Regions from separate parts of the Carnobacterium sp. AT7 genome, predicted to be linked through region 2. Evidence: predicted binding sites of a transcription regulator. Region 2 holds the regulator's gene; the other holds the start of a gene.
What was found. Region 2 encodes LexA, which represses DNA repair genes until DNA is damaged. Its sites were predicted from a motif close to CNAACANNTGTTNG; they were not measured.
Positions count from the first base shown of each region.

Region 1: ruvA (Holliday junction branch migration protein RuvA) is a predicted target of LexA. The motif match lies at 1,665-1,678, and genes of this name have one in related genera.

Region 1 covers NZ_ABHH01000014.1:51,612-56,818, forward strand. Annotated here, with positions in the region: gene ruvB (Holliday junction branch migration DNA helicase RuvB) at 1-970, opposite strand, end outside; gene ruvA (Holliday junction branch migration protein RuvA) at 1,003-1,617, opposite strand; gene msrB (peptide-methionine (R)-S-oxide reductase MsrB) at 1,804-2,241, opposite strand; gene mutL (DNA mismatch repair endonuclease MutL) at 2,322-4,301, opposite strand; gene mutS (DNA mismatch repair protein MutS) at 4,330-5,207, opposite strand, start outside.
Region 2 covers NZ_ABHH01000020.1:27,488-32,694, reverse strand. Annotated here, with positions in the region: gene CAT7_RS08435 (YneF family protein) at 1-7, opposite strand, end outside; gene tkt (transketolase) at 170-2,173, opposite strand; gene CAT7_RS08425 (DUF896 family protein) at 2,305-2,544, opposite strand; gene lexA (transcriptional repressor LexA) at 2,708-3,331, shown strand; gene CAT7_RS08415 (ribonuclease HII) at 3,393-4,166, opposite strand; gene ylqF (ribosome biogenesis GTPase YlqF) at 4,177-5,031, opposite strand; gene lepB (signal peptidase I) at 5,104-5,207, opposite strand, start outside.

The DNA.
Region 1 (5,207 bases), on a different contig from region 2:
AATGAGTTACGATTCTTCCACGCGGTGTCCGTTGAAGGAAGCCAGCTTGCAGTAAAAAAGGTTCAACCATATCTTCTATTGTTTCAATTTCTTCACCAATATTAGCAGCAATAGTAGACAATCCAACCGGACCACCATTATAGTTTTCAATCATCGTTTTTAATAATTTTTGATCAACAAAGTCTAAACCTTCTTGGTCAATTCGCAACATAGCTAATGCCTCATCTGCTATTTCTTTTTTAATCACACCATTAGACTGTACTTGTGCATAATCTCTTACACGTTTTAATAAACGATTGGCGACACGAGGAGTTCCTCTAGAACGTCTGGCAATTTCAATTGCTCCTGATTCGATTATTTCAGTATTAAAGATATCTGCAGAACGCAAAACAATATCACTCAATTCTTCTACAGTATAATACTCCATATGTGACACGATACCAAACCGGTCACGTAGGGGTGCTGATAGAAGTCCCGCTCTTGTAGTTGCGCCCACAAGAGTAAATGGCGGCAAAGGAAAATGAACTGGGTGTGCTGTTGGTCCTTGCCCCACAATAATATCTACAAAATAATCTTCCATAGCCGAATACAACATCTCTTCCACTAATCTTGGCATCCGGTGAATCTCATCAATAAAAAGGACGTCTCCTGCTTCTAGTTCATTCAAAAGAGCAACTAGATCCCCTGCTTTTTCGATTGCAGGACCACTGGTAGTACGAATCGCTACATTCATTTCATTTGAAATAACCATTGCCATCGTTGTTTTCCCTAACCCAGGGGGGCCATAAAGCAAGACATGATCTAACGCTTCTTCCCGGTTCTTCGCGGCTTCTATATAAATAGCCAATTCTCTTTTTACTTTTTCTTGACCGATATATTCTGCCATATAATGCGGACGTAACGATTTTTCTAACGAAATCTCTTCTGTCGTACTGCTATCACCGGAAATTATTCGTTCTTCTGGATCCATTGTTTTTCACCACTTTTCTTTTTTACTCCCACTTATTTCTTCATGAGTAATCGTAAAGCTTCTCTTAAATAAGCATCTGTAGATTCTTTGTTTAATTTACGAATCTGTGGTTCAATTTTTTTGATTTCTTTGGCACTGTAGCCTAATGCTTCTAAGGCTTCAACCGCCTCGGTAACATGGCTATAATTAGTTGATAAAACTAATTCTTGTTGATAGTCAGTCGTACTTTCGGCTTGAGTAAGCGATAAATCAGCTAACTTCCCTTTTAAATCTAGTACAATTTGAGAAGCAGTCTTTTTACCTACTCCTGGAAACTTAGTTAAATACGCAGCATCTTCGTTTTCAATTGCTTGCACTAAACCTTGATGATCATCATTTGCTAAAATAGCTAAACCACTTTTTGGACCTATTCCTGAAACGCTAAGCAGCTTTAAGTACAATTGCTTTTCAGTGTAATCCTTGAAACCATATAATGTAATCGCATCTTCTCGAACCGCTTGATGGACATAAATCGTTGCTTCCGCGTTTAATTTGCTTGAAAATCGAAATGGATTAGCAATAAATAGTTGATACCCAATTCCGCTATTTTCAAGAACAATATACGCAGGACTAACAAACGTCACTATTCCTTTAATATATTCAAACATCTTATTTTCTCCATTCACACGTTCTATCATTTTATTAGGTATAAAAAGGCACACCTGTTCGCTATTTATTCTACCACATTTGTGCCAATAAAAGGAGAGGCTATAAAAAATCCTATACAAAAAACATAAGCACCCTCTAGACTGTTTAACCAGCTAGAGGGTGCTTATTAAATTTCACAGAATGGATTAAGCAAATAATTTGCGGTAAGTGCTATACCCTTCTTCATCTAACTTATCAACAGGCACGAATCTTAAAGCTGCAGAATTGATACAGTAACGCAATCCACCTTTGTCTTGCGGACCATCTGTAAAAACATGGCCTAAGTGAGAGTTTGACTCTGAACTTCTTACTTCAGTACGACTCATCCCAAATTTGGTATCCATTTTTTCAATAACTTCTTTTTCTTCTATCGGTTTTGTGAAAGATGGCCAACCACATCCAGCATCATATTTATCATTTGAAGAAAATAATGGTTTTCCACTTACGACATCTACAAAAATACCGTCTTTATAAAAGTCGTCGTATTCTCCTGTAAATGGACGTTCAGTAGCTTCATTTTGCGTTACTTCAAATTGAATATCTGTCAATTTAGCTTTCAATTCATTTTTATCATAGCTATTCATGAAAATCCTCCTTTTTGTTTCTATATTTAGTTTACACTTTTTAGAGCTTTGCTTCAATTTATTGAATTCGATTAACGATTTCAATGAGGATCTTGAATTCGTTTGAACATTTTCTCCATATCTTTATTGGTAAAATGAATCAATACAGGTCTGCCATGTGGGCAGTTATAAGGATTTTCTGTCTTCTTCAAGTCCCTCAGCAACGCTCTTGCTTCTGCATCATTCAGATAGTGATTTGCTTTAATTGAACCTTTGCAGCTCATCATGATTGCTGTTGCTTCTCTAAATTTAGCGACACTTACACTTCCATGATCCAATAGTAAATCAATCATTTCTCTTACAATCGTTTCTTCTTCACCTTGGTTGAACCAGACTGGATGGCTTCTTAGCAAAAAGCTATTCTGACCAAAGGGTTCTAAGAAAATACCGACCATTTCTAACGCATCATTATTCTCTTTGATTTTAATAGCATCACTGTTCGGGTAATCCAACATGATTGGCACTAATAAGTCTTGCAAATCAGTACTCACTTCACCAATTTTTTTCCGGAAGTATTCATATTTTATTCGTTCCTGAGCAGCATGCTGATCTAAAATATACAAACCTGTTTCATTTTGCGCAAACAAATAGGTCCCATGCATTTGCCCAACATATTCTAATGTTGGAAACTGCCCTATGGATTCTTTAACTTTCGCATGTTTTTTCATTAATTTATCGGCTGTTTTTAAAGGTGATTCTTGATGGTAATCCACTAATTCGCTCACCGTTTCAATAGGAACGTCACTAGCCTCTTCTTCCGGTACACCACTAATAAGTGATTCTCGCTCTTTTTCTTTCAAGAAAAAGGGCTCTACTTCATCCACATAGTTACTTTCTTTTTCAAAAGGAGTACTTTGACGATGCGAATAATAAGATTCTCTAGCTAAATGAGTACTTTCAGTTTCTTCATTTTCTTCACTTTTATTTTCTATGTTTGTTTCTTGTTGAAATTCAAAAGTTATTTGTTCATTCTGTTCTATAGGCCTGTTTATTTTCTTTTTAAATGACAAGTTTTCTAATGCATCTGGAATTAATTGTTCCTTACTTAAACAATCCTGTATAGCCAACTCAATCAGCTGCATCAGTTCTTTTTCTTTACTAATCCGAACTTCTTGTTTGGTTGGATGAACGTTTACATCCACCAACAAAGGATCCATCTCAATTTCAATAGCAACCATTGGGAAGCGTCCAACCATTAATTTAGAACGATACCCTGCAATAATAGCTTTATTTAGCAAATAATTTTTAATGTAGCGCCCATTAATAATAATAGAAATATAATTTCGACTGGCTCTCGTAAGCTCTGGTAAAGATATGAACCCAGATACTCTAAAATCCAAATCTTCTTTATTTATTTCTCTCATTTTTTTGGCTGCAGCTACTCCATAGATACCAGCTAAAGTCTGTTTTAAATCGCCGTTTCCCGCTGTTCTTAACAGCTGATTGCCATCATTAATTAAACGAAAAGCAATTCTAGGATGACTGATAGCCAATCGATTTACAATATCTGTCACATTCGATAATTCTGTTTGCAAACTTTTTACATATTTTAAGCGGGCGGGTGTATTAAAAAAAAGATTTTCTACGGTAATTTTGCTGCCTTTTCTTGCTTCATTAGATTTTTCTTCAATTATTTTTCCGCCTTTTAAAGACAGATACGTACCGCGTGTTCCTCCAGTTGAAGTCTCTAAAGAAACTTCTGAAACCGAAGCAATACTCGGCAAGGCTTCCCCACGAAAGCCTAGTGTACGGATTCGAAAAAGATCATCCCGAGAATAGATTTTACTAGTTGCGTGGCGCTTAAATGCATTTTGAACTTCTTCTGGTTCTATACCTATTCCGTTATCAATGATTTGTATTTTTTTTAATCCCGCTTCTTCGATAAGAATGTCAATCTGGCTACTTTCTGCGTCAATGGCATTTTCAATTAGTTCTTTTACTACTGAAGCAGGTCGTTCAATTACTTCTCCAGCTGCAATTTGATTGGCTAATACATCTGAAAGTTCTTGAATTTTTGCCATCTATCCCATTCCTCTCCACAAACTAAAATCAATTCAATTTTTGTTGCCATTCACTAATGCAGTTCAACGCTTCTAAAGGCGTCATCGTCAATAAATTCATTTTCCGAACCGCTTTAACGACTTCAGCTTCAGAATCTTCAAGCAATCCGAATAAAGAAAGTTGCCCCTCATCAATCATGTCATTTTTTTTCTTTTGATTAGCCTTAATTGGCATTTGAACTTCTTCAGCCAATTCTATTTGAGGTGAATGATTTAAGATAACTTCTTCTTTTTGCTCCAATTGCTCTAATATAACCGTTGCACGTGACAGCAATTCATCTGGAAGTCCAGCTAGCTTTGCCACTTGTATCCCATAACTTTTATCTGCAGGACCAGGAAGCATTTTGTGTAAAAAGACTAACTCTCCTTCTTCTTCTACCGCCCCAACATGGACATTCGTTAAACGAGGCAATCGTTCATCCAAAACCGTTAATTCATGATAATGTGTTGAAAACAACGTTTTTGCATGAACTTTTTCATGAATGTGTTCAATAATTGCTTCGGCTAATGCCATACCATCATAGGTTGCTGTACCACGGCCAATTTCATCAAATAGAATCAAGCTGTTTTTAGAAGCATACCGCAGAGCCTCGTTAGCTTCCATCATTTCAACCATAAACGTACTTTGGCCCGCAATCAAATCATCCGCCGCACCAATACGTGTAAATATTTGATCAAATATCGGCATTTTCGCTTGATCAGCAGGAACAAAGCAACCCATCTGAGCCATAATAACGGTTAAAGCTAATTGCCTCATGTAGGTACTTTTACCAGACATATTCGGTCCTGTAATCAGTAGAATTTCATTTTCTTTACCCATTTCTACACTGTTTGGCACATACGTTTGTTGCCCTAAAACTTTTTCGA
Region 2 (5,207 bases):
AATTCATTTTTGATTCACTCCTTTCAAACCTCTCAAGTCTTAATTGTACTAAATAATAGTAAAAAAATAAACTAAAATTCTATTTATGAAGCTAAAAAGTCATATTTCATGACAAATTTGCACAAAAGAAAGCCATGTAAGTGAAAATACCAACTTACATGGCCATATATTATAAGTTATTGAATGTTTCTACAACATTTTCTACCGTGAAACCATAATTTTCAATAACAGTTGCACCAGGTGCACTTGCACCGTATTTGTCGATACCGATTGTAGCACCATCTAAACCAACATAACGTTCCCAACCGAAAGTAGCACCCATTTCAATAGATACACGTTTTCGTACATCATTTGGTAAGACACTTTCTTTATAGGCAGCATCTTGTTTGTCGAATAGATCAAAACTTGGTACTGAAACAACTGAAACATCTGTTCCATTTTCTTTCAAAACTTTTTGAGCTTCAATAGCTAATGCAACTTCTGATCCAGATGCTAATAAAATCCCTTCTGGTTTTTCACCAGCTTGAGCTGAAATAACATAAGCTCCTTTAGCAACATTTGTACGTGCCCCTTCTTTAGTTCCAGGCAATACAGGTAAGTTTTGACGAGACAATACCAACATTGTAGGGTGATCTGTTGAAGTCAACGCTAACTCCCATGCAGCAACAACTTCATTGCCGTCTGCTGGACGTAAGATTGATAAATTAGGCATGCCACGTAAACTAGAAAGTTGTTCAACAGGTTCATGCGTTGGTCCATCTTCCCCAACAGCAACAGAATCATGTGTAAATACATATGTTACTGGGAGTTTTGAAATAGCTGCTAAACGAACAGCCGCACGCAAGTAATCCGTAAATACGAAGAAAGTACCGCCATATACTCTAGAACCGCCATGCAAGGCAATTCCATTCATAGCAGCTGTCATACCAAATTCACGAACACCAAACCAGATGTTTCTGCCATCATATTGACCAGCTTGGAAATCTTTTACATCTGCGATCATCGTGTTATTAGATGAAGATAAGTCAGCAGAACCGCCCCAGAAATATGGAACTTTTTTTGCAATCGCATTTAGAGCTTGGCTACCGGTTACACGAGAAGCTAATGCATCATCTTCAACATTATAAGTTGGCAATTCAGCATCCCAATCTGTTGGCAATTCATTGCTTAATGCCATTTCAAACTGTTTAGCTAGTTCTGGATATTCAGTGCGGTATGCTTCAAATGCAGCTTTCCACTCTTCTTCAGCTTTTGCTCCTTTATCTACCATAGTTTCTTTAAAACGTTCTGCTACTTCGGTAGGAACAAAGAAATCTTCGCCTTCCCATCCATAAGCTTTTTTAGCAGCTTCAATTCCTTCTGCTCCAAGTGGTGCACCATGAACTTTGTGTGTTCCGGCATTAGGAGCTCCAAAACCAATAATTGTTTTAACTTCAATCAAAGTAGGTTTTTTCGTTTCAGCTTTTGCAGCTTCAATTGCTGCGTTGATTTCTTCTAAATCATTGCCATCTTTTACAAGAATATGTTGCCAACCGTAAGCTTCAAAACGTTGTCCAACATTTTCAGTGAACGCTTTTGAAGTTGGTCCATCTAAAGAGATATCATTTGAATCATAAAGAACTACTAATTTTCCAAGTTCTAAATGAGCAGCTAAACTTGCTGCTTCAGCTGAAACACCTTCCATTAAATCGCCATCTCCACATAAAGCATACGTGAAATGATCAACAATTGTGTGGCTCTCTTTATTATAAGTAGCAGCTAAATGAGCTTCTGCCATAGCCATACCTACACCATTTGCAATACCTTGTCCTAGAGGACCAGTAGTTGCTTCTACTCCATCAGTATGGTTAACCTCTGGATGTCCAGGTGTTTTACTATCCCATTGACGGAATTGTTTTAAATCATCGATTTTAACGTCATATCCAGCTAAATGTAACAAGCTGTATAATAACATTGAACCATGTCCAGCTGATAAGACAAAACGGTCACGGTCAAACCATTTTGAGTTTTTTGGATTTACTTTTAATTGTTTAGTCCACAATGCGTAAGCCATTGGAGCAGCCCCCATAGGTAAGCCTGGGTGTCCGGAATTGGCTTTTTGTATACCATCCATACTTAGTGTTCTAATTGTATTTACTGCTAACTGGTCTGTGTTATCAAACAAAAAAATCATCCTTTCGATTTGAACTCTCTATTAGTACTCTATTAGTTTACTATTATTCCGCTTTAAGTGCAACGCTTTCACGAACAGAATGTTCATAAATGGGAGAATCTAATGCTTATCCCATTTATGAACAAACCTTTTTATCTGCCATGAAGGCCTTTCTCTTTTTGGATGTCTTTCAATTTATCAGGCGTAACATCCGTACCTTCTTCATCTACTATTTTAACACCTTCAATTGTTTTTCTCATTCCACCTCGGAATGCTTCAATATAAGCGTCTCTTAATTTTTTTTGTTCTACTTGTTCTTGTATGGTCAATCCTTTGGTCTTTGCTTTATTCGCTAAAACGTTTATTCTTTCCATCTGCTCTTTTGGTAACATTTAATCACTCCAGCATTTTTTTTATTTCTGGTTCAACTATAACAAACTTCTTTGATAAAATCACTCTTTTATCCTCTTTATCTACGAACGTTTGTTTGATTTGTTGTGCTATATATGGTAATCTTAGAATGATAAAAAAAGAAACGAGGTGTTTATATCTATTATGAGTAAAAATCCGGAATCAAGACAAGTTGAAGTTTTGCAATATATATACAATCAAGTTAAATTGAAGGGTTATCCTCCAACTGTTAGAGAAATTGGAACAGCCGTTTCTTTATCTTCTACATCAACAGTACATGGACATCTTTCCCGCTTAGAAAAAAATGGATATATCCAACGGGATCCTAGTAAACCACGTGCCATTGAATTAACAGCTTTAGGATTAACAAAATTAGGGATTGCATTAGACAAAATTCCTTTATTAGGAACCGTTACAGCTGGAGAGCCTATCTTAGCAGTAGAAGAAGCTACCGATTATTTCCCTCTTCCTCCAAATTTACAATTTGAAAATGAATCGTTATTCATGTTGACTATTCGCGGAGAAAGCATGATTAATGCTGGTATTTTTGATGGTGATGAAGTTATTATTCGCAAACAAGGAACCGCTAATAATGGCGACATTGTCATTGCTATGACTGTTGATGATGAGGCAACGTGTAAAAGATTTTATAAAGAAGAAGATCATTATCGATTACAACCTGAAAATGATACAATGAGTCCTATCCTACTTAATGAATTAACTATTTTAGGTAAAGTTATTGGCTTATACCGTAGCCATATCCAATAATATAAAAAAAACGAATGAATAGTTTCCTATTCATTCGTTTTTTTAGGCTATATCGCGGTACCTATTTTAGTACGTTTTTTACAGGAGCAAATGTTTTTCTATGAATTGGACATGCTCCTTGTTTTTCTAATCCTTCTAAATGTACTTTAGTTCCATAACCAGCATTTTTAGCAAAACCATAGCCTGGATATAAATCATCATAATCAGCCATCATTCTATCTCTTGTTACTTTAGCAATAATACTTGCCGCAGCAATAGATATACTTTTGGCGTCCCCTTTGATGAAACTTTCTTGCGGTATACTAACTGGTAAATGCATAGCATCAATCAATAATTGTTCTGGTTGTACAGGCAATTGTTGTATGGCTTCAATCATGGCTAATTTAGTTGCTTCGTAAATATTTACTTTATCGATTATATGATGATCTTTTACACCAATTCCAATAGCTACTGCTGCTTCTTGGATCTGTTCAAATAATGCTTCTCGTTTTGCACTAGACAATTGCTTAGAATCATTTATACCTAACACATCAAAATCTTTCGGTAATACCACTGCAGCAGCCACAACAGGTCCAGCTAGTGGTCCTCTTCCTACTTCATCGATTCCAGCGATGTATTGCGTACCTTGTTCCCAAAAATAACGTTCAATTTGAAGCATTTCTTCTTGTTTATCAAGAATAGATTGCTGTTTCTTCAACTTATTTTCCCATGCTTTGTATGCACTCGCAGCCCCTTTACGGGAATCATTCCTAATTGCTGATAGTCGCTCATCGGTTGAATCGGAAATGGTTGACAATAATTCTTTGATTGCTGCAATACTTAAAGGCTTTTCCACACGCGTTCCTCTATTCTTTAGGTAAAGAAACCGGAGCAATATCTAATGTAAATCGTCCTACTTTACCACTTCTTATTTCAAAAATTACCATTTCAGCTGCACGGCTATAGTCATCACGAAATCCTCTGCGCTCACTAATAAGCATGAGCATCTCTGGTATTGCTAATGTCATTTCCTCTTCACTTAAGCGGTATCGTTTTGAAATTGATTCCGGATAATTTTCTCGCATAAATTCTATTCCATACATAGCGATATCATCTAGTTGAAGTATGGTATCTTTGATTGCTCCTGTTAAAGCAAGTTTTTGTCCAATAGCTGGATCTTCAAACTTAGGCCAAAGAATACCTGGAGTATCCAGTAATTCCAATTCTTTGCCCAATTTTAACCATTGTTGAGCTTTTGTGACACCTGGTTTATTTCCTGTTTTTGCCACATTTTTCTTAATAAAACGATTGATTAAAGTAGACTTCCCAACGTTTGGAATTCCAATACTCATTGCTCTGATAGCACGTGGTTTGATTCCTTTAGCGGCTCTTCTGTCAAATTTTGGTTTCAAAATTTCTTTTGCTTTTTCCATAACTTGCTTCATGCCTTTTCCTTCTTGTGCAACAATTGGGACTGCAGCTATTCCTTGTTCATTAAAGTACTCCACCCATTTTTTTGTTTGAACAGGATCAGCTAAATCGCTTTTGTTTAAAATAATGATTCTTGGTTTTTCTCCTATTATCTCGTCTAAAATGGGATTGCGGCTTGATAAAGGCAATCTTGCATCTACGAGTTCAAATATCACATCTACTAATTTAATTTTTTCGGTTACTTGTCGTCTTGCTTTGGCCATATGCCCTGGAAACCATTGAATGGTCATGTTATTTTTTCACCTTTCTATTTACACACAAAAAAGAACAATTTTTTCATCTTCTTTTTTTACATTTCTTTTTTATTCTTCGTCTATTGAGCCAAACTCTTTAAGTGGCCAAATCCGGAAATTAGCTGTACCACTTACAGTAGTTGCATCTACGAATCCAAAAAAACGACTATCTT